4 regions of the Pseudarthrobacter sp. TE9888 genome follow, and region 2 is predicted to be linked to each of the others. Evidence: riboswitches for the same ligand, from Rfam matches in the RefSeq annotation. Region 2 holds a riboswitch; each other region holds the start of a gene.
What was found. A riboswitch is a leader RNA that binds a small molecule or an ion and turns the genes downstream of it on or off. The one in region 2 is predicted to bind thiamine pyrophosphate.
Positions count from the first base shown of each region.

Region 1: another riboswitch for thiamine pyrophosphate. It lies ahead of ACZ9J7_RS05560 (ECF transporter S component); the one in region 2 lies ahead of thiD (bifunctional hydroxymethylpyrimidine kinase/phosphomethylpyrimidine kinase).
Region 3: another riboswitch for thiamine pyrophosphate. It lies ahead of thiC (phosphomethylpyrimidine synthase ThiC); the one in region 2 lies ahead of thiD (bifunctional hydroxymethylpyrimidine kinase/phosphomethylpyrimidine kinase).
Region 4: another riboswitch for thiamine pyrophosphate. It lies ahead of ACZ9J7_RS00540 (FAD-dependent oxidoreductase); the one in region 2 lies ahead of thiD (bifunctional hydroxymethylpyrimidine kinase/phosphomethylpyrimidine kinase).

Region 1 is NZ_JBWBRD010000002.1:1,054,931-1,062,269, reverse strand. It holds gene ACZ9J7_RS05585 (Na+/H+ antiporter subunit D) at 1-414, shown strand, start outside; gene ACZ9J7_RS05580 (Na+/H+ antiporter subunit E) at 411-956, shown strand; gene ACZ9J7_RS05575 (MrpF/PhaF family protein) at 953-1,231, shown strand; gene mnhG (monovalent cation/H(+) antiporter subunit G) at 1,221-1,625, shown strand; gene ACZ9J7_RS05565 (DUF4235 domain-containing protein) at 1,642-1,905, opposite strand; TPP riboswitch at 2,066-2,206, shown strand; gene ACZ9J7_RS05560 (ECF transporter S component) at 2,274-2,897, shown strand; gene ACZ9J7_RS05555 (ABC transporter ATP-binding protein) at 2,897-4,441, shown strand; gene ACZ9J7_RS05550 (energy-coupling factor transporter transmembrane component T family protein) at 4,438-5,238, shown strand; gene ACZ9J7_RS05545 (UDP-N-acetylglucosamine 1-carboxyvinyltransferase) at 5,357-6,880, shown strand; gene ACZ9J7_RS05540 (IS1182 family transposase) at 7,068-7,339, opposite strand, start outside.
Region 2 is NZ_JBWBRD010000002.1:3,854,113-3,861,451, forward strand. It holds gene obgE (GTPase ObgE) at 1-1,569, opposite strand, end outside; gene rpmA (50S ribosomal protein L27) at 1,687-1,950, opposite strand; gene rplU (50S ribosomal protein L21) at 2,012-2,320, opposite strand; gene thiD (bifunctional hydroxymethylpyrimidine kinase/phosphomethylpyrimidine kinase) at 2,583-4,103, opposite strand; TPP riboswitch at 4,111-4,208, opposite strand; gene ACZ9J7_RS18385 (Rne/Rng family ribonuclease) at 4,368-7,339, opposite strand, start outside.
Region 3 is NZ_JBWBRD010000002.1:3,981,046-3,988,384, reverse strand. It holds gene ACZ9J7_RS19115 (glucose-6-phosphate dehydrogenase) at 1-301, opposite strand, end outside; gene ffh (signal recognition particle protein) at 386-1,969, shown strand; gene ACZ9J7_RS19105 (alpha/beta hydrolase) at 2,073-2,807, shown strand; gene thiC (phosphomethylpyrimidine synthase ThiC) at 2,804-4,630, opposite strand; TPP riboswitch at 4,626-4,733, opposite strand; gene ACZ9J7_RS19095 (amidohydrolase family protein) at 4,811-5,893, shown strand; gene ACZ9J7_RS19090 (VOC family protein) at 5,992-6,867, shown strand; gene ACZ9J7_RS19085 (hypothetical protein) at 7,009-7,339, shown strand, end outside.
Region 4 is NZ_JBWBRD010000002.1:10,735-18,073, forward strand. It holds gene moeB (molybdopterin-synthase adenylyltransferase MoeB) at 1-247, opposite strand, end outside; gene ACZ9J7_RS00515 (TetR/AcrR family transcriptional regulator) at 333-998, shown strand; gene ACZ9J7_RS00520 (DUF3107 domain-containing protein) at 1,061-1,285, shown strand; gene ACZ9J7_RS00525 (hypothetical protein) at 1,326-1,628, shown strand; gene ACZ9J7_RS00530 (thiazole synthase) at 1,702-2,517, opposite strand; gene thiS (sulfur carrier protein ThiS) at 2,522-2,758, opposite strand; partial or broken gene ACZ9J7_RS00540 (FAD-dependent oxidoreductase) at 2,755-4,054, opposite strand; TPP riboswitch at 4,047-4,165, opposite strand; gene thiE (thiamine phosphate synthase) at 4,193-4,933, shown strand; gene ACZ9J7_RS00550 (RNB domain-containing ribonuclease) at 4,973-6,451, shown strand; gene ACZ9J7_RS00555 (DEAD/DEAH box helicase) at 6,742-7,339, shown strand, end outside.

The DNA of each region.
Region 1 (7,339 bases), 2.8 Mb from region 2:
CTGCAGGCCGGCGTGGAGCTGGGCACTCCGCTGGCCTACGCGCTGGTGATCGGCGGCGTGGTGACCAGCCTCCTGACGCTGCTGGCCATCGCCAGGGTGTGGAACCGCGCGTTCTGGCGGAAGCCGGAGGACGCCGAGCACCCGGACCCTGTGCTCCTTGCCCCTCCTGCCGCGAGGGTTTCCGGTCCGGGAGCCAAGGTGAACAACACCGTGACCCTCCTGCCGCGGACCATGGTGGGTTCCACGGCCGGCCTCGTGGTGCTCGGTGTCGCCCTGACCGTCTTCGCCGGACCATTGTTCGCTCTTTCCGACCGGGCAGCCCGGGACATGCTTGACCGGACGCCGTACATCCAGGCGGTGCTGGGCGAGGCTACCGCCGTTCCCGGCGCCACCGCCGCGGGAGGAGGACGATGAGCCGCAAACGCATTTCGCTGCGCCAGGAACTGCCGCTCCTGGTCTGGCTGGTGGTTGTGTGGGGCGCCCTGTGGCAGGATTTCAGCCCCGGCAACCTCCTCTTCGGGGCCCTGCTGGCCGTGGGCGTGGCCCGGCTCTTCTACCTCCCGCCAGTGGAACTCAGTGGCCGGTTCAATATCCTCTACGCCGTGCCTTTTGCCCTGGCCTTCGTGGGCAAGGTGGTGGTGGCCAGCGCCCAGGTCCTGTACCTGGCAGCGGTCCGCGGCCCCAAGGTGACCAATGCCGTGGTCGCGGTCAAGCTGCGCAGCCACCAGGACCTGATCGTCACTGCCACGGGACACGTGATTTCCCTGATCCCGGGCTCCCTGGTGGTTGAGGTGGACCGTTCCACGTCCACCCTGTACCTGCACGCACTCAACATCACCTCCGAGAAGGACGTGGAGGGCCTCCGGAACGAGGTCCGTTCCATTGAAGCGGGCCTGATCCGCATCATGGGCACCGCGGATGAACTCGAAGAGGTCCGTATGGAGGCCAGCGCATGATGCACGTTGTCCTGGCTGTCACAGCCGTCATTTTTTCGCTGGCGGCCGCCGGTGCCATTATCCGGATCGCCCGTGGCCCGTCGCTGCTGGACCGGGTGCTGGCTGCGGATGTGCTGCTCGCCATCCTGGCCGGGGCGCTGTGCATCGATATGGCAGTGAACCGGCACCTGAACAACCTGATGCTGGTGGTGGCCATCTCCATCATCGGGTTCATTGGGTCCGTGACCGTGGCCAGGTTCGTGGCCGACAGGAGGGTCAAACCCAATGAATCCTGACTTCTCCGGCCCGGACGCCTGGATCGACCTCGTCTCCGCTGTGTTCATGGTGGTGGGCGCCCTCATGTCCCTGGGTGCCTCGATAGGCCTGCTGCGGTTCCCGGACCTCCTGAGCCGCATGCACGCCGCCACGAAGCCCCAGGTCCTGGGCCTCTTCCTGCTGCTGGCGGCCATCGTGCTGCAGATGCGGACGTGGTGGGTGTGGCCGGTCCTGGTGGTGGCGTGGATCTTCCAGTTGCTCACGGTGCCTGTGTCCGCCCACATGGTGGGCCGTGCCGGCTACCGCACCAAGCACCTGCACCGGGAACTGCTCACCGCCGATGAACTCGAAGCCGTGGTGCAAAAAGCCGCCGCCGAGACTGCCCGGAAGGACAGCTCCGACGACGGCCGGTAACGCCAAGGGCAGGACGCTAGACGATGTCCTGGGTCTTCGCGAAGCGGGTGATGGCGCGCTGGGTTCCGCGGTTGGCCAGGACCTGGATGATGGCACTGACCGACGCCGAGATCAGCGCAAAGGTCAGCGCGGAACGCAGGCTGGTGGGTACGTCCTCGTGCTTGCCGGTGGGCGGCTTCTGTCCGGTGGTCTTTTCCCAGATGGCATTGACCAGCTTGGTGCCGGCGAGGCCTGCGCCGAGGCTCACGGCTGTCCCGAGCAGTTTGATGAGAAGGTTCATTCCAGGTACTCCTTGCGGGCGGAAAACGGACTGCCCCCAGCCTAGCCGGTCATATCCGGGGGATTGGCGCCCGCAGCCCGCAATCCAGCCCTGCCAGGTGTAAACTTGACCACGCCCAACAGGGCACAACAACAAGCGTTACCCACACGAAAAGCAACACTAAAAACGACAGGGGAGCGCCGCCGTCGGGCAACCTGGCATTAGCCGGGCACCGCAGGTGGGCGCTGAGAGTGCGGACAGCCGCAGACCCTCGAACCTGATCCGGTTAGTACCGGCGCAAGGGAGTCGAGTTCTCAAAGTGTCGCGGTTCCACGGCCACAGGCCGCCGGCCGGGTCCACTTTCCCCTCCTGTTTCCCAGGAGGATCACATGAGTACTGCAGCAATCAAGAAGACCACCAGCAAGTCCTGGCGCGTCGTGGACATCGTCGTCGCCGCGCTGGTGGCCATCGCGGGCGGCGTCATTTTCTGGGCCTGGGACCAGGGTGCCGCCGCCCTGTCCGCCCCCATGAACGCCGCCTACCCGCCCCTGACCGGCCTGCTCGCCGGCGGCTGGATGATTCCCGGCGTGCTGGGGATGCTCATCATCCGCAAGCCCGGGGCCGCCCTGTTCTGCGAGACCGTCGCAGCCACCGGCGAGCTGCTGATGGGTTCCCAGTACGGCGCCTCGGTCCTCTTCTCCGGTTTCATCCAGGGGCTGGGCGCGGAAATCATCTTCGCAATCTTCGTGTACCGGAAGTTCAACCTGCCCGTATCGCTGCTGGCCGGCGCCGCGGCCGGATTCTTCTGCGGCCTGAATGATTCGTTCGCACCGTGGGGCTGGAACATCGCCTACTCCGGCGCCGACAAGCTGGCCTACATCGTCCTCACCACCGTTTCCGGCGCCATCCTTGCCGGCGCCCTGGCCTGGCTGGCCACCCGCGGCCTGGCACGCACCGGCGTGCTGAGCTCCTTCGCATCCCGCAAGGCCGCAACGGAGCCCGTCTTCTCCTGATGGCACCCTCCCAGGACTCCGGCGCGGTCCGCCCCGCCGCCGTCACCGCCCGTGGCTGGGGCTGGCGGCATGCCGGCCGGCCCAAACCCGCCGTCCACGGCCTTGACCTGGACATCGCCCCCGGGGAGCGGGTGCTCCTGCTCGGCCCCTCCGGCGCCGGGAAGTCCACGCTGCTGCATGCGCTGGCCGGCGTCCTGGGAGACATCAACGACGACGGAGAGGCAGGCGACGCCGACGAGTCCGGTTCGCTCTTGGTGGACGGAGCAGCGCCCCGTGCCCGGCGCGGCCGCGCCGGGCTGATGCAGCAGGACCCCGAAACGCAGGTGGTCCTTTCCCGGGTGGGGGACGACGTCGCCTTCGGCGCCGAAAACCTCGCGGTGCCCCGCGACGCGATCTGGCCGCGCGTGCACGCGGCGCTTGCCGACGTCGGACTCTCCCACCTCCCGCTGGACCACCCGACGTCGGCCCTGTCCGGCGGCCAAAAGCAGCGCCTGGCGCTCGCCGGCATCCTGGCGATGCGCCCCGGCCTGATCCTGCTGGACGAGCCCACCGCCAACCTGGACCCGGATGGCGTGCTGGAGGTCCGCGACGCAGTGGCCCGCTCCCTGGACAAAACCGGCGCCACGCTGGTGGTGGTGGAGCACCGGGTATCCGTGTGGAAGGACCTGGTGGACCGGATCATTGTCCTGCAGCCCGGCTCCGCCAGCGATCCTGCGGTGCTCCTGGACGGGCCCCCGGACCGCGTGCTCGGTGAGGCGCGGACCATGCTGGCCGCTGCCGGCGTGTGGGTGCCCGGGTATGTGCCCGCGACCCGTCCCCGCGCCGCCGTCCCGGCCGCGGGAACGGGGAACCTGTTGCTGGCCGCAGAGCAGCTGGCCGTATCCCGCGAACGCGCCCGCCGGCAGGGCTTTCGGAAAATTCCGCCGGTGCCGGTCCAGGAGGACGTGGCTGCACAGGTCCGCGCCGGGCAGGCCCTGGCCATCACCGGTCCCAACGGCGCCGGCAAGTCCACCTTCGCGTTGACCCTGGCCGGGCTGCTGGAGCCGGTGGCCGGAAAGGTGTCCGCCACGCTGGACCTCAGCCGCGGCGCCGGCATCGACCCCTACAAGTGGAAGGCCGAGCAGCTGATCTCGCGGGTGGGCACGGTGTTCCAGGAGCCGGAGCACCAGTTCGTCACCGGGAAGGTGCTGGACGAACTGCAGTTCGGCCCGCGGCACCTGGGCCACGGCGGGGACAAGGTGGACGAACTGCTGGAGCGGCTGCGGCTCACCCAGTTGGTGGACGCCAACCCGTATACGCTCTCCGGCGGGGAGAAGCGGCGCCTCTCGGTGGCCACCGTCCTTGCCGCCAGCCCCCAGGTACTGATCCTCGACGAGCCCACGTTTGGGCAGGACGCCAATACCTGGGCCGAGCTCGCATCATTCCTGTCCGAGCTTTTGGATGCCGGCACGGCGGTGGTTTCCGTGACCCATGACGCCGAGTTCACCGGGGCCCTGGGCGGGACGGAACTGCGGATGGCTGCCGCGGAAGCGGTGGCACCATGAGGCAGCAACTCACCCTGAGCGGCAACCGCGCCCTCCTGGCCCGCGCCAATCCACTCAGCAAGTTCGCGGCGGTCCTGCTCATCACCGCGGTCCTGGCATTGTCCATCGACTGGGTGTCCGCCTCAGTGGCCCTGGTCTTCGAACTGATGCTCTTTCCCCTGGCCGGGCTCACCCTGTCCCTTCTGTGGCAGCGCGGATGGCCGCTGATCCTCGCGGCGGCCATCGGAGGCTGGAGTACCGCCATCCTGGCGCCGGACAGCGGAAGGATCCTGCTCGACGTCGGCATCTGGAGCATGAGCGAAGGTTCCCTGCAGCTGGGCATAGGCTTCCTCCTGCGCGGCTTCGCGATCGCCCTGCCGGCAGTGCTCCTGATGAGCTGCACCGATCCCACGGATCTCGCGGATGCACTGGCGCAGAAGGCCCGCCTGCCACACCGGTTCGTCCTGGGCACCCTCGCCGCGATGCGCCTGGTGGGGCTCATGGCAGAGGAGTGGCAGACCATCGGGATGGCGCGCCGTGCCCGGGGCGTGGGCGCCCGCGGCAGCCTCGGCCAGCGGGTGAAGGCGACGCTGGGCCAGAGCTTCGGTCTGCTGGTGCAGGCCATCCGCCGTGCGTCCAGGCTCGCCGTGACCATGGAAGCGCGGGGATTCGGCGGCGGCCGGCGGACGTGGGCCAGGGAATCGACCTTCAGCCCGCTGGACTCCTGGGTGGTTGCCGGCGGTGTGCTGGTGGCCGGGCTTGCCCTGGCAGCAGCTGTCTCGGCAGGCACGTGGAACATGGTGTGGCTGGGCAGCTAACGTCCGCCAAAAACGCTACGCATACTTCCCTATCGCACCGAATGGGTAGGGCAGGGGTGACGTCCCCCACTAATCCCTAGCAAGGGGGGTGATAACTCATTTATGATATATTTGTGGTATGACTCAGGAAACCGCTGAACACGTTGCCGCCATGCTGAGGGACGCCCGGAGCGAGAAGGGGTGGACCCAGGGCCAGCTGGCCGCCGAACTCGGTACCAGCCAAAGCGCCGTGGCCCGGATGGAACAGGGCAAGCAGAACCTGAGCCTGAAAATGATCCAGCGGCTGGAAAACATATTTGACCGCAGCATCGTGAACGTGGGCAAGCCGAAGATGACGCACCTGCGGGTGGAGGGTGGCCGCACCCTCTCCGGCGCCGTGGACGTCAACAGCAGCAAGAACGCCGGCGTGGCCCTGCTGTGCGCCAGCCTGATCAACCGGGGCACCACCGTGCTCCGCCGGCTGGCCCGGATCGAGGAAGTCAACCGCATCGTCGAGGTGCTCACCAGCATCGGGGTGGAGTGCACCTGGCTTAACGACACCGATCTCCGCCTGCGCCGGCCCGCCGTCCTGGACCTGGATGCCATGGACGTGGACGCTGCCCGCCGGACCCGCAGCGTCATCATGCTGCTCGGCCCCATGCTGGACGAGTCGCGGGAGTACCGCCTGCCGTATGCCGGCGGCTGCGACCTGGGCACCCGCACCGTGGAGCCCCACATGCAGGCTTTGCGTGAGTTCGGCCTGTCGGTGGAGGCCACCGCCGGTTTCTACACCGTCCAGGCCCCGGCCGCGGACGCCGAGGACCGTTCCTTCGTCCTCACCGAACGGGGGGACACCGTCACCGAGAACGCGATCATGGCCGCGGCGCACCGGTCGGGAACCACAGTGATCCGCAACGCCAGCCCCAACTACATGGTGCAGGACCTGTGCTTCTACCTGCAGATGCTCGGCGTCACCATCGAGGGTGTGGGCACCACCACCCTGAAGATCACGGGCCGGCCGGAAATCGACGCGGAGATCGAGTACTTCCCCTCCGAGGACCCCATTGAGGCCATGAGCCTTATCACGGCAGGCATCGTCACCAACTCCGAGGTCACGGTCCGCCGGGTCCCCATCGAGTTCATGGAAATCGAACTGGCCACGCTGGAACAGATGGGCCAGAACCTTGAAGTCTCGGGCGAATACATGGCCCGCAACGGCCGCACCCGCCTGGTGGACGTCACCACCAAGCCCTCTGAGCTGCGTGCCCCCGAGGACAAGATCCACCCCATGCCGTTCCCCGGGCTGAACATCGACAACCTGCCGTTCTTCGCCGTGATCGCTGCGAACGCCCACGGCCAGACCATGATCCACGACTGGGTCTACGAAAACCGGGCCATCTACCTGACGGAGCTGAACCGGCTCGGCGCGCAGGTGCAGCTCCTGGACCCGCACCGGATCTATGTCAACGGGCCCACCAAGTGGCGCGCCGCGGAGGTCGGCTGCCCGCCGGCACTGCGCCCCGCCGCCTGCCTGCTGCTGGCCATGCTGGCCGCGCGGGGCGTGTCCGAGCTGCGCAACATCTATGTCATCGAGCGTGGTTACGAGGACCTGGCGGAGCGCCTGAACACCATTGGCGCCAAGGTGGAATACTTCCAGGACTAGGAGACTGCTGAACTAAGTGCTTTGTAGGGCTGGTCCGTGGCGTTCGCTGTCGGGCCAGCCCTTCCTTTTGTGGGTTGGGGTTTCTGGGGTTGAAGTATTTTGGGTGGTTCCGGGCTTTTGGTGCCTGTGGCCGGGTAGTGGGTGTTGTTTTGGCTGGCTGTGAGAGGCCTGGTCCTGGTTTCCGGGTTCAAGCGATGGCCCAGGATCCCTGTTCCGCGGTGAGTCCGAGCTTCAGGAGGCGGCGGAGGTTCAGTCCCGCGATCCGTAGCTGGAGCCAGGCGTTGTTCCGGTTGATGCCGCGATGGGGAACGCGTCGGTTGCCGCGGGTGAGCCATGCGATGGACCGCTCGACCATGGGCCGGTGGGTGCGGTAGTCGTCCTGGAAGGCCGGGTTCTTGGCGCGTTGGCGGTGTTGCCGTTGCAGCGCGTCATGTTCGTGGAGAACGATTTTGCGTCCTC
Region 2 (7,339 bases):
CAGTCCGCTTTCCTTGACGGTCTGGGCGGCACGGCGGCCGCTGACGGACTCGGTCCAGATTCCGGCTTTCCGCTCCGCTTCGAGCTCCGCGCGGGCGGCAGCCTTGGCGTCGCGGCGCTCCTGCTGCTCTTCGCGCTTCTGGCTGCGGGTGGGGCGGTCGCCGATATCGGCGAATCGGACGTCGGTGCCGCGCGGCGAGGCCAGGAGCTCAGCTCCTGCCATCATGGTGGGCTCCCAGTCGAACACCACGCCGTCGTCCTCGCCAATGACCACCGTGTCACCGGGCTTGGCGCCCTGCTTGAACAGTTCGGTTTCAACGCCCAGCCGGGCGAGCCGGTCCGCCAGGTAGCCGATGGCCTCTTCGTTGGTGAAGTCGGTTTGCTTGACCCAGCGCACGGGCTTTTCGCCCAGGACGCGGAACAGCGGTTCCAGGTTCTTTTCCTCGCGCCGGATCTTGAACCCGGTTTCGTTGACAGCACGCGGCCGCAGCACGGCCGGCTGCACCTTGGGCGGGGCCGCAGCCACGGCATCCCGGGCTGCCTTGACGATCTCCGCCATGGCGAAGCCGAGCTGGCGCAGGCCTTCATGGCTCGTGGCGGATACTTCGAAGACGCGGTATCCGCGGGATTCGAGTTCCGGACGCACGAACTCAGCCATGTCCTTGCCATCGGGCAGGTCCACCTTGTTCAGCGCGACCAGCCGCGGGCGGTGGTTCAGGGGAATCACTTCCCCGTCCTGGCCGGCATAGCTCATATCGACGGCGTACTTCTCCAGCTCACCCTCGATGATGGCGAGGTCGGTGAGCGGGTCCCGCTCCGATTCAAGGGTGCCGCAGTCCAGCACGTGGACCAGGGCGGCGCAGCGCTCGACGTGGCGGAGGAAGTTGTGGCCCAGGCCCCGTCCCTCGCTGGCGCCCTCGATGAGGCCGGGGACGTCGGCGATGGTGAACCGTACGTCGCCGGCCTGCACCACGCCCAGGTTGGGAACCAGGGTGGTGAACGGGTAGTCGGCGATCTTGGGCCGGGCGGCGGACATGGCTGCAATCAAGCTGGACTTGCCGGCTGACGGGAAGCCCACCAGCGCGATGTCGGCAATGCTCTTGAGTTCCAGGACGACGTCCCGGGAATCCCCTTCGATGCCGAGCAGCGCGAAGCCCGGGGCGCGGCGCTTCTGTGAGGACAGGGCAGCGTTGCCGAGTCCGCCCAGGCCGCCGGCGGCTGCCACGAACTCGGCGCCTTCTCCCACGAGGTCGGCGAGGACTTCGCCGTCCTTGGTTTTGACAACCGTGCCGTCCGGTACGGGCAGGATCAGGGTCTCGCCGTTCTTGCCGCCGCGCCAGTCGCCCATGCCGGGGCCGCCGTTGCTCGCGTGCCGGTGCGGTGCGTGGTGGTAGTCGAGGAGGGTGGTGGTCTGGTGGTCCACGCGAAGGATCACATCGCCGCCGTTGCCGCCGTTCCCGCCGTCGGGACCGCCGAGGGGCTTGAACTTCTCGCGGTGGACGGAGACGCAACCATGGCCGCCGGTTCCGCCGGATACATGCAGTACTACCCGGTCTACAAAGCTGGCCACGTGGATCTCCTCAGATGCTGTTTATGGGGCGCCCGGGGACGCCACATCGATTGTAATGCTGTTAAAAGAACAGTGGAGCGGACCCTCAGGCCCGCTCCACCGCTTCAGAACTGGTTGTTACTCTGCAGCTGCAGCAGCAACGATGTTGACCACGCGACGACCGCGGCGGGTGCCGAATTCAACGGCGCCCGGGGTCAGTGCGAACAGGGTGTCGTCACCGCCACGGCCAACGCCGGCGCCGGGGTGGAAGTGGGTGCCGCGCTGGCGGACGATGATCTCGCCTGCGGAAACGACCTGGCCGCCGAAGCGCTTGACGCCGAGGTACTGAGCGTTGGAATCGCGACCGTTGCGAGTGGAGCTCGCGCCCTTTTTATGTGCCATCTGAAATGCCTGCCTCTAAATTCTGGGGAATCTGTTGAAATACCTGAACAGTAACCGGTGGTTACTTAATGCCGGTGATCTTGACCTTGGTCAGTTCCTGGCGGTGACCCTGGCGCTTCTTGTAGCCGGTCTTGTTCTTGAACTTCTGGATGACAATCTTAGGACCACGCAGGTCCTGGAGGATTTCAGCCGTAACAGTTACCTTGGCCAGGTCAGCGGCGGCGGAGGTGACCTTGTCACCATCAACCAGGAGCAGTGCGGGCAGCTCGATGGTGCTGCCGGCTCCACCGGCGACGCGGTTCAGGGTAACGAAGTCTCCAACGGAAACCTTCTCTTGGCGGCCGCCTGCGCGGACAATCGCGTACACCACTTGGGAACTCACTTCTCTCGACGTTTATTACAAAATTTGCGTGCGGAACCGACTCAAAAAAGTCAGGGTTCCCGCTGTGCCTCAACGCCGTGGGGTCATAACCCAAGTGTTGGCGTAAGCACCGAAGATCTAGAATACGCTAAATCCATCTACGGCCGCAAATGAGGCTGGTTCCGGCGGCCCGGGTGTGGTAGTAACCACACTCCGGCAGGCAGCACCGCAACCATGAACTCCATCATAGCGGCGGTGCTGCCCGCAGGAGTCAGGAATGGAGCCTCGGCGCGTCGAAGAATTCCACTTCCAGGCGGCAGGACTGCTTGAACGCGGTCACCATGGCCTCCCGCTCGGCGTCCGAGGCCTTCCGGCCAGCTGCGTCCACGATGGCGATGGCGCGGCGCGTTGCTTCGGCAAATCCTTCGTCGGCATACGTCCGCAGCCAGGCCGAGTAGGCGTGCCCCTCCGGCTCCAAGGAGGCAACAAACTGGCCGTGCAGCTTTTCGCCCACCTCGGCGTAGAGCCAGAAGCAGGGAAGGACGGCGGCGGCCAGGACGGCGTAGCTGCCCGACGCCGACGCTGCGGTGAGGTGATCCACGTAGGCTTTGGTGACGGGGCCGAGGCCGCCCTGGGCGGCCCGGGTGCTGAGCCAGGAACGGTGCAGTTCCGACTCCACCTCCAGGCACTGCTGCGAGGACCCGGCCCAGAACAGCTGTTCCGCTTCGGAGGGAGCCAGGGCGCTGGCGCGGGCCAACACCCGGGAGTATCCGTTCAGGTACAGGGCATCCTGGGCCAGGTAGTAGGCGAAGTCCTTCTCGGGAAGGTCCCCGGCGGCCAGGCCGTGAATGAAGTCCAGGGCGTAGATGTCCGCGAGGTCCTTTTGGGCCTCCGCCCACAGCCGGGCAGCGAAGCCGCCTTCCGCGGGGGCCGGCCGCACATGGTGGAAGTGGTGCACCGGCCCGTTTCCCTGGCCCACCTCGAGCTGCTCCGAGTTTTCAAGGGCGCCGGCCAGCCATGGCTTGACCGTCCGGAGGGATGCCTCCCAGTCGCCCAGGCGCGCCTGGACGGTGGCCATCGCGGAGGACAGGGAACAGCCGGTGCCGTGGCTGTTGCGGGTGTTGATGCGGTTTCCCGGAACCTCCACCACTTCCTGTGCGAGGAGGCCAGCCGTATTGACCAGCGCATCCGGGCAGTCCGCACCCGCCAGGTGGCCGCCCTTGACCAGGATGGTGGCGCCGGTGGCGTCCGCCAGGTGCCGCCCCTGCTCCAGCGCGGCCGCCCAGCTGTCGGCAGGGTCCGCACCCACCAGCATGGCAAGCTCCGGCAGGTTGGGAGTGATGAGGTTGGCCAGCGGCAGCAGCTCCCGGAGCGCGGCCTCGGCGGACTCCTCCAGCAGCCTGTCGCCGCTGGTGGCCACCATGACCGGGTCCAGGACCACGACGGCGGGACGGACCTTCTCCAGCCAGTGCCGGACGGTGCGGATCACGGCCTCGTCGCCCAGCATGCCGATCTTGACGGCGTCGATCGAGATGTCATCGCTGACCGCGTCCAGCTGCTGGGCGAGGAAGGCCGCGGGAGGAACGTGGACGGATTGCACGCCGCGGGTGTTCTGTGCCGTCAGGGCGGTAATGGCAGCCATGCCGTATCCGCCGTGCGCGGCAATGCTTTTCAGGTCGGCCTGGATGCCTGCGCCCCCGGACGGGTCGGAGCCGGCGATGGACAGGACCCGCGGGACGTCCCGGCCGGTGGGCAGCCCGGTGCGGACGGAGGAGGCAGCTGGCAGGGGCATGGAAAGGGTCGAAGACAAGAGACATCCCTTCGCCGGTACTAGCCGGACAGGTTCAACGGGTCTGGATCTCAGCCGGCCTGCTGCGCGGCACCCCGTGTCGGTTCCTACCCTAGCCCGTGCGCCGCAGCCGGGGAAAAGGGTGACAACGGCCGCCGCAGAATAGACCGCCCCGCAACAGCAGGAATCCCCGCCCCGCACGGTCCACCCGGAAATCCCGGTGGACCGATGCGCAGGACGGGGATTCCTGGCTGGACGCTCCTGTGGCTAGAGTTCCGAGGCAGGCACCCCGACGCCGAGGATGATGGGTTCCTCGGCCGCCTTGCGCGGTTCCGGCTGGTCCTTCGCCGGTTCGGGGGCCTTGGCTGCGTGCGAGTGCCCACCGGCATCAGCCTGGACGTTTTCATGGTGCTGGACAGCGGTCTCGTTGGCGGAACCCTGGGCACGGCTGGCGGCCCGGTGGCGCCGGGGCCGGCGTTGCCGGGACTGCTCCAGCGTGTGGTCCGAATAGTCCTTTTCAGGCGACGCCTCAGGAGCGGCACCGGCGCGGCCTTCTGCCGTCCCGCCGTCGGCCTGCCCTTCCGGCGCGACCTCTCCTGCTGCCTGCACGGCCTCTGCCTGCCTGGCAGGGGCGTTCTCCACGGGGGAAGCCGGCTGGCCCAGGTGGGCGAATGCTTCCGCAAGCCGGTCCAGCGTCAGGGCAGGCTTCGGATGCTGTTCCCCGGCGTGCTCCACGAACGGAAGAGGGACTTCCTCGCCGCCGAACGTGAGGACGGCTGCGGGACGTGCCGGGGCATCGGCGTCGTGCGTCTCCTCAACGGGTACCGGCGCCGGCTCCGCGGACGGCACCTGCCGGGCTGCCGCTACCTCGTCGTCGTGCAGGTGGGCTGCATGGGCGGCAGCGGCGATGTTCGCGAGGGCAAGCCTGGTGGCCTCCGCCTTGGCGTGCCGCTCGGCGTCGGACGGGTCCGGCTGGACGGTGTGGACATGCACGGCAGGTGCCGGGGCAGCCTCGGGCTGCTGGCCGCCGCGTCCGCGCCGCCGCTTGCGTTCGGTCCGGACACCGGGCTGGCCGTTGTCGTTCCGCTGCGCTTCCGGGCGCGTTTCCGCCCGGGCTTCAGGCCGGTTGTCGGTGCGCTGGACGTGGTGCTCGGCCGCCACGATGTTGGCCCGGCGGTGCTCCACGGGATCGTCATGGGTCACGACGCCCCGGCCTGCGCAGGCTTCGCACTGCTCGCCGAACACTTCGAGCAGGCCGGTGCCCATGCGCTTGCGGGTCATCTGGACCAGGCCGAGTGAGGTCACTTCGGCAACCTGGTGCTTGGTCCGGTCCCGGCCCAGGCACTCCACCAGTCGGCGCAGGACCAGGTCGCGGTTGGATTCGAGCACCATGTCGATGAAGTCGATCACGATGATGCCGCCGATGTCGCGAAGCCGGAGCTGGCGCACCACTTCCTCGGCCGCTTCGAGGTTGTTCTTGGTGACGGTTTCCTCGAGGTTGCCGCCGCTGCCGGTGAACTTGCCCGTGTTGACGTCCACCACGGTCATGGCCTCGGTGCGGTCGATCACCAGGGAGCCGCCGGAGGGCAGGAAGACCTTCCGTTCGAGGGCCTTGTGGATCTGCTCGTCGATACGCCAGGCCGAGAAGATGTCCTGGTCCTTGGTCCACTTCTCAAGCCGGCCCACGAGGTCCGGCGCCACGTAGGTGACGTAGGCCTCGATGGTGTCCCAGGCTTCCTCACCGGAAACGATGAGCTTGGAGAAGTCTTCGTTGAAGACGTCGCGGACCACCTTGATGGTGAGGTCGGGTTCGCCGTAGAGGAGCTCGGGGGCCAGGATCTTGGTGGACGTGGACTGGCTTTCGATGCCTTCCCACTGGGCGCGTAGCCGGTTGATGTCGTGCGTGAGCTCTTCCTCGGAAGCGCCCTCGGCAGCGGTGCGGACAATGACGCCGGCGTGTTCGGGCAGCCGGTCCTTGAGGATCCGCTTGAGCCGGTTGCGTTCGACGTCGGGCAGCTTGCGGGAGATGCCCGTCATGGAACCGCCGGGGACGTACACCAGGTAGCGGCCGGGCAGGGAGATCTGGCTGGTGAGGCGGGCACCCTTGTGGCCCACGGGGTCCTTGGTGACCTGCACCAGCACGGTGTCGCCGGACTTCAGTGCGTTTTCGATGCGGCGCTGCTTGCCCTCGAGGTTGACTGCTTCCCAGTTGACCTCGCCCGCGTACAGGACGGCGTTGCGGCCGCGTCCAATGTCCACGAACGCCGCTTCCATGGACGGCAGCACGTTCTGGACCTTGCCGAGGTACACGTTGCCGATCAGCGAATCCTGCTGGGTCTTGGACACGAAGTGCTCGGCCAGGACGCCGTCTTCGAGGACGCCGATCTGGATTCTGTCATCGCGCTGGCGCACGATCATCTGGCGGTCCACGGACTCGCGGCGCGCCAGGAACTCGGCCTCGGTGATGACAGTCCGGCGCCGGCCCGTGTCGCGGGATTCGCGGCGGCGCTGCTTCTTGGCCTCCAGGCGGGTGGAGCCCTTGACGCTGGTCACGCGGTTGCTCACGGGCGCTTCAGTGACAGCACGCGGCGCGCGGACCCGGGTGACCGTGTTGGGCGGATCATCGTCCCCGCCGCCCGTGAGCTCAAGGTCCTGGTCCCCGCGGCGGCGGCGACGGCGGCGGCGCGACGTCACGCCGTCTTCCACCTGGCCGGCTGCGTCTTCGTCAGACTCGTCCTCAGCATCGGAACTGCTGTCCTCGTTATCCTCCTCCGCCGTACCACCGATACGGCTGCGGCCCCTGCGGCCACGGCTGCGGCGACGGCGGCGGCCGGAGGAATCCTCGGCGTCTTCGGATTCTTCTTCCTCGGGCTCCGCGGCTGCGGGCGCCGCGGGCCGGACTACAGTGCTGAGGTCCGGCGCCTGGAAGAGTACTGACGTGGGGGAAGCGGGTTCCAGGAAGAGGGAACCGAAGGGGCTGGCGGCAGCGGCGGCCTCGCCGTCTTCCACTGCCGGCGCTTCCGTGGGCTGCTCCTGTGCGGGGGCGCCTGCCACCGCAGGACCTGCTTCCTGCCCGGCGGATCCGTTCGCCTGCTCCACGTTCTGTTCCGCGACTTGGTCAGCGGCTTCCGGCAGCACGGCTTCCGGGGCTGCGGCAGCTTCAGGGGCTGCGGCTGCAGGTGTTTCGTCAGCCGTTGCCGCGGAGTCACCTGTGGGGGCGGCGACCGGGGAGGCAGCCT
Region 3 (7,339 bases), 130 kb from region 2:
GGGCGGCAAGGGCACCCTTCTCCGTCACATCCACCTGGTGGTACGCCGTCTCCTTCCGCATCGACTCCAGGGCCTCCTTCCCTGCATTACCTGCCGCACCGGCAGCAGCGGCGAAGGATGCCTCCACCCGCTCCTGCCACTGTTCCGGTGTCCACGAATCCGAGCCGGCACCCACCAGGGCCAGGCCTTCCGCACGGCCGGCCGCAACAAGGCGGGCCAGGCCAGGGAGGAGGAGCCTGCCGGTGAGGTCGCCCGAGGCGCCGAGGATGAGCAAGGTCTTCACAGTCGTTTGGCTCGTCATTTGGCCAGCATGCCATCTACCGTGCCTGACTTGATACCCTAGATAGTCGAGTCCCGATCATCTCCTGAAAGAAGTTCACGGCGCGTGTTCAATTCACTGTCTGACCGGTTGACAGCAACCTTCAAGAATCTCCGCGGCAAGGGCCGCCTGACGGAGGCCGATGTCGATGCCACCGTCCGGGAGATCCGCCGTGCCCTCCTGGACGCTGACGTCGCCGTTCCGGTGGTCCGCGAGTTCACCGGGCGCGTCCGCGAACGCGCACTGGGAGCTGAAGTCTCCGGCGCGCTGAACCCCAGCCAGCAGATCGTTAAGATCGTCAATGAGGAACTCGTGGAGATCCTCGGCGGTGAAACCCGGCGCATCCGGCTGGCAAAGAACGGCCCCACCGTCATCATGCTTGCGGGCCTCCAGGGCGCGGGCAAGACCACCCTGGCCGGCAAGCTGTCCAAGTGGCTGAAGGCCCAGGGCCACAGCCCCATGCTGGTGGCCTGCGACCTCCAGCGCCCCAACGCCGTCACCCAGCTCCAGGTGGTGGGCCAGCGCGCCAACGTGCCGGTCTTCGCCCCGCACCCGGGAGCCACCTCCACGGAGCTGGACCAGCCCGCCGGTGACCCGGTCGCCGTCGCCCGCGCCGGTGTGGAGGAAGCACGCCAGAAGCTGCACGACGTCGTGATCGTCGACACCGCCGGCCGCCTTGGCGTGGACGCCGGCATGATGGAGCAGGCCCGCCAGATCCGCCGCGCCATCGTCCCCAACGAAGTGCTGTTCGTGATCGACTCGATGATCGGCCAGGACGCCGTCAACACGGCGCTCGCGTTCGATGAAGGCGTGAACTTCACCGGCATCGTGCTGTCCAAGCTCGACGGCGATGCCCGCGGTGGTGCCGCACTGTCCGTTGCGTCGGTCACCGGCAAGCCGGTCATGTTCGCCTCCACCGGCGAAGGCCTGGACGACTTCGAGCTCTTCCACCCGGACCGGATGGCCTCGCGCATCCTGGACATGGGCGACATCCTCACGCTCATCGAGCAGGCCGAAAAGGCCTGGGACAAGGACGAAGCTGCCCGGATGGCGAAGAAATTCGCCGACCAGGAAGACTTCACCCTCGAAGACTTCCTGGCCCAGATGCAGCAGATCCGCAACATGGGCTCCATGAAGAAGATGCTCATGATGATGCCGGGCGCGCAGAACATCCGGCAGCAGCTGGAACAGTTCGACGAGCGGGAAATCGACCGCGTAGAAGCGATCGTCCGGTCCATGACCCCGCACGAGCGCCTGGCGCCCAAGATCATCAACGGCTCGCGCCGGGCACGTATTGCCCGTGGCTCCGGTGTCCACGTGTCCGAGGTCAACGGCCTGCTGGAGCGCTTCGCCCAGGCCCAGAAGATGATGAAGAAGATGGCCCAGGGCGGCATGCCGGGGATGCCCGGAATGCCCGGCATGCCCGGAGCCGGGGGCGGCGCGCGGAAGAACGCAAAGAACGCACCGAAGAAGAAGGCAAAATCCGGCAACCCCGCCAAGGCGGCACAGGAGCGCAAGGAGGCGGAAGCCCGCCGTGCCAACGCCGCCAAGGCGCTCCCCACCGGTGCTGCGTTCGGCCAGCAGGGCGGCGACTTCGACCCGTCCTCGCTGAACCTTCCCAAGGGCTTCGACAAGTTCCTGGGCAAATAGGAGTTCCCCGGCATCAGGAAGCGCCAGGTGCCGTCTTGACCGCTCAAGACGACACCTGGCGCTTTTTCGTTGGGATGTCGGCGGCGTGGAATAGGGTTGGGACATGTTCAAGCAGAGGGTAGTTTTCGTGCACGGCGCCGGAAGTTTCGGTGCCGCCGCGTGGCCCCGCCAGCACGGCATGGCACTGTCCTATGACGCCCTGTTCCTCCGCCGGCACGGCTACGATGCCGTCGCGGAGCCGGTGGAATCTTCGTTCGCGGAAGACACCGCGATCATCCTGCGGTCCCTGGGGGACGACGGCCGTGGCGCCGCCGGCGGACACGTGGTGGCACACGCCCAGGGTGCCATCGCGGCCATGATGGCCGCCGTTGAACGCCCCGACCTGGTCTTTTCCCTGACCCTGGTGGAGCCCGCCTGCCTGTCCCTGACCGCGGAACTGCCGGCCACGGCCGCCCACATCGGCCTGATGCAGCCACTGTTCGACGTCCGCCACCAACTCAGCGATGACGACTTCCAGCGCGAGTTCGTGCGCAGGATCTACGCCACCGACCTCCAGCAGCCTGCCACCGCCGAGGAGAGACGGTCCGCGCGGCGGCTGCGGCTGCAGGAGCCTTCGTGGGAAGCGCCGCTGCACATTGTTCCGGGCGTCCCCACCCTGGTGCTCACCGGAGGGTGGGAGCCGCTTTATGAGGAAATTGCCGGGTACCTCCGGGAGACCGGTGCCCTGCACCGCGTTGCCGCGGGAGGGCACCGGCCCCAGGACTCCCTGGATGGGGACCGGGCCATCCGCCAGTTCATCAGTGGGGTCAGCAGGAGCCAGCCCGCCCGGGCGTCCTAGCCTTCGGCGGGGACCCGCAGCTCCGGCAGGTACACCTTGCCGCCGGCTGCCAGGAACTCCTCGCTCTTCTCCCGCATGCCGGAGGCCATGTCCGCCAGCGCAGCCTGCGCCTCCGCGGACCCGTATTCGTCCCGGATGTCCTGGCTGATCCGCATGGAGCAGAACTTCGGACCACACATGGAACAAAAGTGCGCCGTCTTGGCCGGTTCGGCCGGCAGCGTCTCATCGTGGAACGACTCCGCGGTCACGGGGTCCAAAGACAGCGCGAACTGGTCCCGCCAGCGGAACTCGAACCTTGCCTTGGACAGGGCATCATCGCGCTCATGCGCCCCGGGGTGGCCCTTGGCCAGGTCTGCGGCGTGCGCTGCGATCTTGTAGGTGATCACCCCCGTTTTCACGTCGTCCTTGTTGGGCAGGCCCAGGTGTTCCTTCGGCGTGACGTAGCAAAGCATGGCAGTGCCGTACCGGGCGATCTCGGTGGCGCCAATGGCCGAGGTGATGTGGTCATACCCCGGCGCCACATCCGTCACCAGGGGCCCCAGGGTATAGAAGGGCGCACCCTTGCAGAGTTCCTGCTGCCGCTCCACGTTCTCGCGGACCAGGTGGAAGGGAACGTGGCCGGGCCCTTCCACCATCACCTGCACGTCGTATTCCCACGCCCGCTGCGTCAGTTCGGCGAGGGTGTCCAGCTCGGCGAACTGGGCGGCGTCGTTGGCGTCCGCCGTGGAGCCGGGGCGGAGGCCGTCGCCCAGCGAGAAGGCGACGTCGTATTTGGCGAAGATTTCGCAGAGCTCATAGAAGTGCGTGTACAGGAAGTTCTCCTGGTGGTGGGCCAGGCACCAGCCGGCCATGATGGAGCCGCCGCGCGAGACGATGCCGGTCACCCGGTTGGCCGTCAGCGGGATATACCGCAGCAGCACGCCGGCGTGGATGGTCATGTAGTCCACGCCCTGCTCGCACTGTTCGATCACGGTGTCGCGGAAGATCTCCCAGGTCAGGGCGTTGGCCTCGCCGTTGACCTTCTCCAGCGCCTGGTAGATGGGGACGGTTCCAATGGGCACGGGGGAGTTGCGGAGGATCCACTCGCGCGTGGTGTGGATGTCGTCGCCGGTGGAGAGGTCCATGACGGTGTCGGCACCCCACTGGGTGGCCCACTGCAGCTTGTCCACTTCCTCGGCGATTGAACTCGTCACGGCCGAGTTGCCGATGTTCGCGTTGATCTTCACCAGGAAGGCCTTGCCGATGATCATGGGCTCGGATTCCGGATGGTTGATGTTGTTGGGAATGATGGCGCGGCCGGCAGCCACTTCGCTGCGCACCAACTCCACATCGCAGTTTTCGCGCAGCGCCACGAACCGCATTTCCTGCGTGACGATTCCCTGCCGGGCATAGTGCATCTGCGTCACCGTCCGGCCGTCGACGGCGCGGCGGGGCACCGGCTGCGCACCCTTCCACTCCGCGGAGGCGGCGCCGCGGCGCACGGCCGAGCGGCCGTCGTCGAGCAGGTTGCGCTCCCGGCCGCCGTAAGGCTCGGTGTCAGCCCGTGCCGCGATCCACTCGGAGCGGAAGGGCTGCAGGCCGCGGACGGGGTCGCTGCCGGGTCCGGCGGTCCTGTAGGTCCGAAAGGGTGCGTTCGGCTGGCCGTTGGGGGACGGCTCAAGGGCAATTTCGGTCACCGGTACACGGATACCGCACGCCTCATCCGCAACGTACGCGAGCGAATGCGACTTCAGCGACTGGGTTACCGGCGGCACGGAAACGCCGCCGGGCTCCCCGTCGGACGGTTGGAGGGCAGGGTTCAACTGGGTGTTTTGCGTACTCAAGGGAATACTCACTTCCTTCGCCGGCATTACCCGGACAGGTTCAACGGTCGCAGGCTGCGTCAGCCCGATCTCAGCCCCTGCAAGGGCACCCGTGTGGTCAGGAACGAAGCTATCACAGGCACCTGGAGCGCCCTTGTCATAATTCCGGTGCTAGCCTGACCGGGCATCGAAAGGAGCCCCATGGCAGACATCATCCACTTCCGAGGCCCCGTCCTCACTGCACCGGACAGGGTGCGGCACGGGCTCTGGTCCGTGGACGGCAGGCTTACGTTCAGCAGGCCGGCGGCTGCTCCGGACCGGATTTTGGACGGCTGGGTGCTCCCGGGCTTCGTGGACGCCCACTGCCACATTGGGCTGGGTGCCGCTGGTCCGGTCGAACCCGCGGCCGCCAGGGACCAGGCACGCGCGGACCTCAACGCCGGAACCTTGCTGGTCCGGGATGCGGGCTCGCCGGCAGATACCCGCTGGATGCAGGGCGGCAGGGACTTCCCGGTGTTGATCCGGGCGGGGCGCCATATCGCCCGGACGCGCCGCTACCTGCGGGGGTTCGCCGAGGAAGTGGAGCCCGGGGGCCTCGTGGAGGCCGTCCGCAAGCAGGCGCGCGACGGCGACGGCTGGGTCAAGCTCGTGGGGGACTGGATTGACCGCGGCGCAGGCGACTTGTCGCCGTCGTTTCCTGCCGACGTCGTACGCGATGCCGTCCGGGCCGCACACGACGAAGGGGCCCGGGTGACAGCGCACTGCTTCGCCGAAGACACCCTGGACCAGGTGCTGGACGCAGGCATTGACTGCGTCGAGCACGCTACCGGACTGCTGCCCCGCCACGTGCCCCGGTTCGCGGAGCAAGGTGTACCGATCGTGCCCACGCTCATCAATATCGCCACCTTCCCCGACATTGCTGCGCAGGCGGAGCCCAAGTTCCCGCGGTATGCCGCCCACATGCGCGCCCTCTGGGAACGCAGGATGGAGCGGGTAGCGGAAGCCCATGCCGCAGGGGTCCGCATTTTTGCCGGTACGGATGCGGGCAGCGTTATCCGGCACGGCAGGATCACGGACGAAATCCTTGCCCTGCATGGTGCAGGCCTGCCTATGGAGGCGGCCCTGGACGCCGCCTGCTGGGCAGCCCGTGCGTGGCTGGGAGCGGACGGGCTGGAGGAGGGCGCCCGCGCCGACGTCGTCGTGTGCCGGGAAGACCCGCGGGCGGCGCCGGAGACCATTACGGCCCTGGAGCACGTGGTGTTGGGCGGGCGGATCATTCGCTGACAAACGGCTCACCGGGACTTGGAATAAATTGAAGCTTCAAGTAATTTTAATGTGTGACAGGCCGCCAACGGGACGGCCGCCAATGCAAGGAGCCTTCAATGACCGCATCAGCCAGCAGCCAGGATCTTCTTCCTGCCGACCTCGCCATGGGCACCGTGATGCTCAAGGTGGGCGACATGAAGGTCATGACCGACTACTACCAGCGCGCACTGGGCCTTGAGGTGGTAGCCGAGCAGGATGGCGGGCTCTACCTTGGCCGCATCGGCAGGCCGCTGGTCCACCTCGCGCCGGCTCCCGGACTGCACCTTCCCGGCAGGGGAGAGGCAGGCCTGTTCCACACCGCGCTGCTCTTCGAGGACCAGGCTTCCCTCGCCGCCACCGTCGCCACGGCAGCCCAGTACGAGCCGCGGGCCTTCACCGGCAGTGCCGACCATCTGGTCAGCGAAGCCTTCTACTTCACCGACCCCGAGGGCAACGGCATCGAACTGTACTGGGACCGTCCCCGCAGCAACTGGTCCTGGAACGGGACCGACGTGGTCATGGACAGCCTGGCGCTCCCGCCGCAGCGCTACCTCGAGCAGTACCTTACCGAGGAGTCCCTGGAGGGGCAGCGGCAAACGGCCGCCGGCGTGGGCCACGTCCACCTCCAGGTTGGCGATGTGCAGACCGCCCGGGACTTCTACGTGGGGACCCTCGGGTTCGAAAAGACCGCGGGCTGGCACGGGCAGGCACTGTTCGTTTCCGCGGGCCGCTACCACCACCACATGGCCATGAACGTCTGGAACAGCCGCGGCGCAGGTCCGCGCAAGGACACCCTTGGGCTGGGTGAGGTGCTGATCGAGGTTCCGTCGGGGGACGACGTCGGCGCCCTGACTGACCGCCTTAAGGTTGCCGGGGTGCCGGCTCACCACACGGGCTCGGAGCTTCGGTTCGAAGATCCGTGGCGCAACCGGATCCGCGTCGCCGTCCGCTGACCGCTGGGCCTCCCGCGCCACTTCGCGGGAGGCCGGTCCGGCGTGCAAGGGCGCCCCTGCAGCTACTAGGCTGATTCCGTACGGCCGGGCGGCAGGAAGTGTCCGGCGGGCAGCTCCGTCAACGGAAGAAGGACACCAGCCATGGGCTTCACCGAGATCTTTGTCGCCACCCATGACGCCGCGCTGAAACATGCCGGCCTCCTTGATGAAGGCCGCAGCGCCTCCGCGGCGGACACTGCTGCGGTGCGGATCGAGGGAATCACCGATTTTGAACTGGAACAGCTCGGCGATCTTGCCGGGACGGCCGTCCATGCCGGCGGAGCCGACTACGAGCTGACCATGGTGGACGTCGCAAGCGACTCCCTCCTCGCCGTCCCGCCGGCCATGGTCCGCGCCCTGGCGGACCTCCTCACCTACGAAACCGAAGGCGAGGGAAACGTCCTCGACGATGTTGCCGAGCAGTGGGCCGGCC
Region 4 (7,339 bases), 3.8 Mb from region 2:
CGTCGATGATGCCGATGGTTCCCACCCCGGCCGCGGCGAGGTAGAGCAGCGCGGGTGCCCCCAGTCCGCCGGCGCCGATCACCAGCACCTTGGCGTTCTTGAGCCGCCGCTGCCCGAGGGCGCCGATCTCGGGAATGATCAGGTGCCGGGAGTATCGTTCGACCTCGGCGGGAGTCAGGTCGGCGGCCGGTTCCACCAGCGGATCCAGGGAGGGTGACGCAACATTTGCGGTGAAAGACGAAGCCATACTTCAATGTATGCCCCGGGATACCGCCGGGTCATATTACCCCGCAGTAAAGTGAAGGGTAACTGCAATGGAAAGAAGGACAACTGTGGTCCCTGAAGCCCGGGCCGACCGCCCGACCGCCGCCGAACCGCAAGCTCCCTCCCGCCCCGCAGGCCAGCGGTCCGCCCGGCTGCCCCGGGATGAGCGCCGCGCACAACTCCTCGCTGCGGCCCAGGAGGTGTTCGTAGCCAACGGCTACCACGGCGCTGCGATGGACGAGATCGCAGAAACCGCCCATGTGAGCAAACCGGTGCTGTACCAGCACTTTCCGTCCAAGCGCGACCTCTACCTCGCGCTGCTGGAAAGCCATCTGGCATCGCTCACCGAACTGATGCTGGGCGCCCTGAACTCCACCACGGACAACGATGAACGCGTCCAGGCCGTCATGCGGGCCTACTTCCACTTCATCGCCAATGACGACCAGGCCCACCGCCTGGTGTTCGAATCCGACCTGATCAACGACACCGATGTCAGCTCCAGGCTGGAGACTTTCAACCGGACCTTCGCCGACGCCATCGCCCGCGTCATTGCCGAGGACACGAAACTCCCCCACCTGGAGGCCGAACTGCTGGGCCGCGGGCTGGCCGGAATGGCGCAGGTCAGCGCCCGGTATTGGCTGGAAACGGATGGCAACCTGGACCTCGATGTGGCCAGTGACCTCATCTACCGTTTAGCTTGGCGCGGAATCTCTCGCTTCCCCAAAGAGTCCTAGACTACAAATAAGACAACACCTCGTAGAGAAACACGAGTACTTTCACAGGCTGGGAGGCCCCCTTGGAGATTAAGATCGGCGTTCAGAACGTTGGCCGCGAAATCGTGCTGGAATCAACCCAGGATGCGGAGACTGTGGCCAAGGTTGTTGGCGAAGCCATTAACGAGGGCAGCGAACTTCGCCTGAAGGATGACAAGGGACGCCTGATCATTGTTCCGGGCAACGCGCTTGCCTACGTGGAAATCGGTGCCGAAGAGGTCCGGCGCGTAGGTTTCGGCCAGTTCTAGTCCCGGCCTGCTGCAGGCCTGCCGTTCTTCAAGGAGATCCATGCTTTCGCTGACCATCGTGGTGCTGGCAACCGTCGCGGCAGGCTTCGTTGTCTGGGCCAATGACAAACGGCACTCCAAATACGGCGCGGCGTTGCCGGCCGGCGTTGCCGTGGGCGTTGCGGCGTTGGCCTGGATCATCCTGATGACCGCGGGCTTCGGCTACCTGCCGGGAACCACCTGGCTTCCCTGGGTCCTGCCGATGGTCCTGGGCGTCGCCGCGGCCATCGCCGCCGTCGTCTACCTGGGCCGCACCCGTGCCCGGCGCGATACGGAACGCCTGACTGTCATTCTGCGGCGCTGACCGCCTGCAGGGCAGGACATACGTGTGTGGCCATCACCCTGCCGGGTGGTGGCCACACACGTATGTCCCGGTGTCAGAGGAACTCCGCCCGGCCTTCCATCGCGGACGAGGCCAGGGCATGTTCCCGTCGCGGGATGCGCCCGGCTGCCCGGGCCATCCTGCCGGCGAGTACTGCATGCTTGAACGCCTCGCCCATGAGTGCGGGGTTCTGCGCCCGCGTCACGGCCGTGGCGAGCAGGACGGCGTCGCAGCCCAGCTCCATGGCCAGGGCCGCGTCCGATGCCGTGCCGATGCCGGCGTCCAGCACCACCGGCACCGAGGCACGGGACACGATGAGCTCGATGTTGTGCGGGTTCAGGATTCCCAGGCCGGTGCCGATCGGGGCTCCGAGCGGCATGACGGCGGTGGCGCCCAGGTTCTCCAGCCGCAGGGCAAGTACGGGGTCGTCGTTGGTGTAGGCGAAGACCTTGAACCCCCGGTTGACCAGCTGCTCCGTGGCCTCCACCAGTTCCACCGCATCGGGCAGCAGGGTCTGCTCATCGGCAATGACTTCCAGCTTCACCCAGTCGGTCTCCAGGGCCTCCCGGGCAAGCTCCGCCGTGAGGACGGCATCCCTGGCCGTGAAGCAGCCTGCAGTGTTGGGCAGCACGCGGATCCCGTGGTCCACCAACAGCTGGAACAACGAGCCGGTTTCCGCGGTGGAGTACCGGCGCATGGCCACGGTGGTCAGGGCGGTGCCGGAGGCCAGGAGTGCAGCGCCCAGGCCGTCCAGGCTGGGTGCCCCGCCGGTGCCCATGATCAGCCGGGATCCGAGGGCGACGCCGTCAATCACCAGGGCGTCGGCGGCGCCGGGATTCCCGGCCGGGTTGATGGTGCTGGTTTCGGTCATGGTGTCAGCCTCCCTGTACTGCCGTGACAAGTTCAATGTCGTCGCCCTCGGCGAGCGCCGTGGCGAACCATTGGCTCCGCGGCACCACCTGGGCATTATGGGCGACGGCGACCCCCAGCTTCCCGCCGTCCGTCGCCTGGCCGTTGGGTGCCAGCGGGCGTCCGGTGACCTGGCTGACGAGCGTGGTGATGGAGGTGCCGTCCGCCACCGTGTGGGTGTTTCCGTTCAGGGTGATGTTCACGCTGTCTCCTTGATGTGGTGGTTTGTGCCGGCGGCGGCCGGACGCGAGAAGCGCTCCGGGCTGAAAGGCGCCCAGCGCGGGTCGGCGTGCCCGTCCAGCAACCCGGCGCAGATGGCCGCGGCCGCGGGAGTGAGCAGCACCCCGTGCCGGAAGAACCCGGTGGCGATGATGAGTCCCGTGACGTGCCCGGCCTGATTGCCGGCGGATCCGTCGGCCGCCGGCACACGGCCCAGCAGCGGTGCATTGTCGGGGGTTCCGGGCCGGGCCCGGGCGGTGCACTCCAGCAGTTCCAGTTCGGCGACGGCGGGAACCAGCGCCTGGGCATCGCGCAGCAGCTGGTAGACGCCTCCGGCGCTCACGGAATCCGACAGGGCGTCCTCGCGCTGGGTGGCTCCGATGACCACGGTTCCGTCCTGCCGGGGAACGATGTAGACGGGAACGCCGTGCACCAGCCCCCGCACGGTGGACGTCACGAGGGGCTGGAGGTGAGGCGGAACGGCGAGGCGGAGGATGTCGCCGTGTACCGGGCGCAGGGGCAGGTCGAGGCCGTCGGGCAGGCCGCCAAGGTCCCCTGCCTGCAGGCCGTTGGCCACAATGGTCTCCGTTGCCAGGACGGTGCCGCCGCCGGCCAGGGAGGTGCCGACGACGCTTCCGCCCTCCCACAGCAGTCCGCCAGCCCGGTCCGGCACGGCATACCCGTCCACCGCCCCTGCCGCGGCCAGGCCAGGCTTCCCGCGGACGGCGCCGGCGAGGGCCCGCCGCAGGGCAGCCACCAGGCGGCGCGGATCTACCTGGTGGTCCGCGGGAGTGTCCAGGGCGCAGGCGATGGCGGGGCTGAGGAGCGGCTCGCGTTGGCGGGCTTCCCTCACCGTCAGGGGTTCCACGGCAAGTCCGTTGGCCTGCTGTACGGCGCGAAGGTCCATCAGCGCGCGGCGGTCCGCGGCGTCGGCACCCACGGCGAGTGTCGGCGTCGTCAGATATCCGGAATCCGCGCCGGTGGCTCCTGCGCATGCCTGCGGCGAAACCGGGCCAGCGGGAAGACGCGTCAAGCATCAGTTCCAGGAGGTCCTCCTCCTGGTAGTGCAGTTCGCTGACGGGGGCCAGCATCCCGGCGGCGGCCCAGCTGGCGCCGCTTCCGGGTGCGTCATCGATCAGGGCCACGGAGCGGCCGGAGCACTGCGCCTCCCAGGCGATGCCATGGCCCACCACCCCGCCGCCGATGACGGCGACGTCTGCGTGGACCGTGGAACGGGGAGCACCGGGCGGCCCGGCGCGATGGTCAACGGGGGTGCTCATATGGTTCCTTCCCTACGCCGGCATTAACCGGATCAGGTCAAGCGGTCGGCTCTGACGCCCTCTCAGCCCGGCGCTTTGTGACAGCTGCCGCGGGCTCCCGCAGTACCAGCCCAGTTTAGAGGAACTAGGCTTGCAGGCATGAATGTGTCCGCTTCCTCCCTGCCCCCAGGCCCCCACGCTCCAGCAATCCCGGCCGGCACGGCCGAAGTTGCCAACGCGGGCCACAACGATGCCCTGAAGGCAGCCCGCCTGTACCTGTGCACCGATGCGCGCGCTGCGCGCGGCGACTTTGCGGAGTTCGTGGACGCCGCGTTTGCCGGGGGCGTGGACATCATCCAGCTGCGCGACAAGACCATCGAGGCCGCCGAGGAACTGGACCTCCTGGCGGCCTTGAAGGAGACGGCGGTGCGGCACGGGAAACTCTGGGCCGTCAATGACCGCGCCGATATCGCCGTGCTGTCCGGGGCACCGGTGTTCCACATCGGCCAAAAGGACCTTCCGCTGGCTGCGGCGCGCACCCTGGTCAACGGCAACGCCGCCATCGGCCTCTCCAGCCACACCACGGGCCAGGTCGACGCGGCCCTCGCGGCAACCGGCGGCCCGTCCGGTCTGGACTATTTCTGCGTGGGGCCGGTGTGGGCCACACCCACCAAACCCGGCAGGGCCGCCGTCGGGCCTGAACTGGTGCAGTACGCCGCCGGCGCCTCCGGGCAGGCCGGGGATCCCGTCCCGTGGTTTGCCATCGGCGGCATCGACCACGGAAACGTCCGCGAGGTGGTGGAGGCCGGTGCCCGCCGCATCGTGGTGGTGCGCGCCATCACAGAGGCCCCCGACCCCGCAGCAGCCGCAGCCTCGCTCCTCGGCGCGCTGGACGGCTGAGCCTGCATAATCCCGGGACTTGGGGCTACGCTGAATTTTGTGTCACATCATCGGTTGGCCCCCAACGTCCATGACCACAGGAACGCCCTGGAAGAGGCGTTGGGCCTGCTGCGGACCGAGCTTGAGCTGCCGGGCCCGTACCCTGCCGACGCTGTGGAAGACGCCCGGGCCGCCGTCGCGGCGTTGAAGCTGCCTTCCTACGACCTGACCGCCGTCGAATTCGTCACCATCGATCCGGCATCCTCCACGGACCTGGACCAGGCAGTCTTCATCGAACCCGACGGCAACGGCTACCGCGTCCTGTACGCCATCGCCGACGTCCCCGCATTCGTTGCACCGGGTGGTCCGCTGGACGCCGAAACCCGGCGCCGCGGCCAGACGTTCTACGCCCCGGACGGGCGGATCCCGCTGCATCCGGAGGTGATCAGCGAGGGGGCCGGGAGCCTGCTCCCCGGCCAGGAGTGTTCGGCTTTCGTCTGGGACTTCACGCTCGACGGCGACGCGACGGTGCTGAGCGTGGGTGTCCGGCGGGCGCGGATCCGCAGCCGCGACAAGCTCAGCTACAAGGGCGCCCAGGCCGACCTCGACGCCGGGACCGCCCCTCCCGTCCTTCGGCTGCTCCGCGAGGTGGGACTGAAGCGGGTGGCACTGGAACGGGCGCGCGAAGGCGCCAGCCTGAACATGCCCGAGCAGGAAATCGTCCAGCTGCCGGACGGCGGCTACCGGATCGACGCCGTTCCGCAGCTTCCTGTCGAGGACTGGAACGCCCAGATTTCGTTGATGACCGGAATGGCCGCCGCGCAGCTCATGCTGGAGGGCAAAGTGGGCATCCTGCGCACCATGCCCGCCCCTGACGAACGGTCGCTGCGGCACTTCCGGCTGCAGACCGAGGTGCTCGGCAGGCCTTGGGACGGGCAGGTCAGCTACGGCGAATACCTGCGGTCGCTCGATCCCACCGACCCGCGCCAGTTGGCCATCATGCATTCGGCCGGGATGCTGTTCCGCGGCGCGTCCTACACCGCCTTCGATGGCACCGTCCCCGAGGACGGCATCCAGTCCGCCATCGGCGCCGCCTATGCCCACACCACAGCGCCGCTGCGCCGCCTGGTGGACCGGTTCGTGCTGGTCATCTGCGAGGCCCTGAGCAACGGCGGCGATGTTCCCGGCTGGGCACGCGAAGCCCTGCCCCTGCTTCCGGGCATCATGGCGGGATCGGACCAGCTGGCATCAAGGATGGAGCGCCTGGCCCTGGACACCGTGGAAGCGGCACTGCTGCTGAACCACATCGGGCAGGAGTTCGATGCGATCGTCATTTCCGGGTCCAAGCCGCAGAACGGGAACGGCAACGGGAATGGCAAGAACGGCAATGGAAACGGCAGTTCGGGAATTATCCAGGTTGCCGAACCGGCCGTGACCGCACGGTGCGCCGGCGAGCTGGAGTCCGGCACCAAGGTCCGGGTGCGGCTCGTTTCCTCCGATATCACCACCCGGCAGATCCACTTCGAGCTCGTTTCCTGAGCGGCAGGCGGCTCCCAAGGCGGGCCGAAACCGTGTTTTTGTGCCCTTACGGCTAGACTGGAGGGGTAGAACTGGATGCCCGGTCGTTGATTTCCTTGATTTGAAACCAACAAGCCCGCCCCTACGCGATCTTGAGAAGTACCCGTTGGTCACCAGTGCCAGCATTAGATAGCCCGCGATCGGCTTCCACTGGAATCGCTTGCGCGCCTGAGCGTGCTCCGGAGCGGCCAGCCCTGGCCGGCCCGTTGAGCAGGCAGCGCCATTGCCCAAATGAATAAGGAAACTCACCTGTGAGTGAATTGCATACCCACCAGCTCCTCAGCGATGTGTCCGGCACGGAAACCATCGAGCCGGAAGAAACCATCATCTCGGACGAAAAGCCGCACGAGATCGCGGAGAAGTCCTTCGCCGACTACAACGTCCGCGCCGACATCGTCGAGTCCCTGGCCGACGCCGGCATCACCCACCCCTTCCCCATCCAGGCCATGACCCTGCCGGTGGCCCTGGGCGGCCATGACATCATTGGCCAGGCCAAGACCGGTACCGGCAAGACCCTGGGCTTCGGCATTCCGGCGCTGCAGCGCGTGATCGGACAGGATGACCCGGGTTACGCCAAGCTGGCTGTGCCGGGGGCACCGCAGGCCCTGGTGATCGTCCCCACCCGCGAACTGGCCGTGCAAGTGGCCAGTGACCTGCAGACGGCGTCCCGCAAACGCAACGCCAGGATCACCACCATTTACGGTGGCCGCGCCTACGAGCCGCAGGTCGAGGCGCTCAAGCAGGGCGTGGAGGTGGTGGTTGGCACTCCCGGGCGCCTGATCGACCTGTACAAGCAAAAGCACCTGAGCCTGAAGAACGTCAAGCTCGTGGTCCTCGACGAGGCCGACG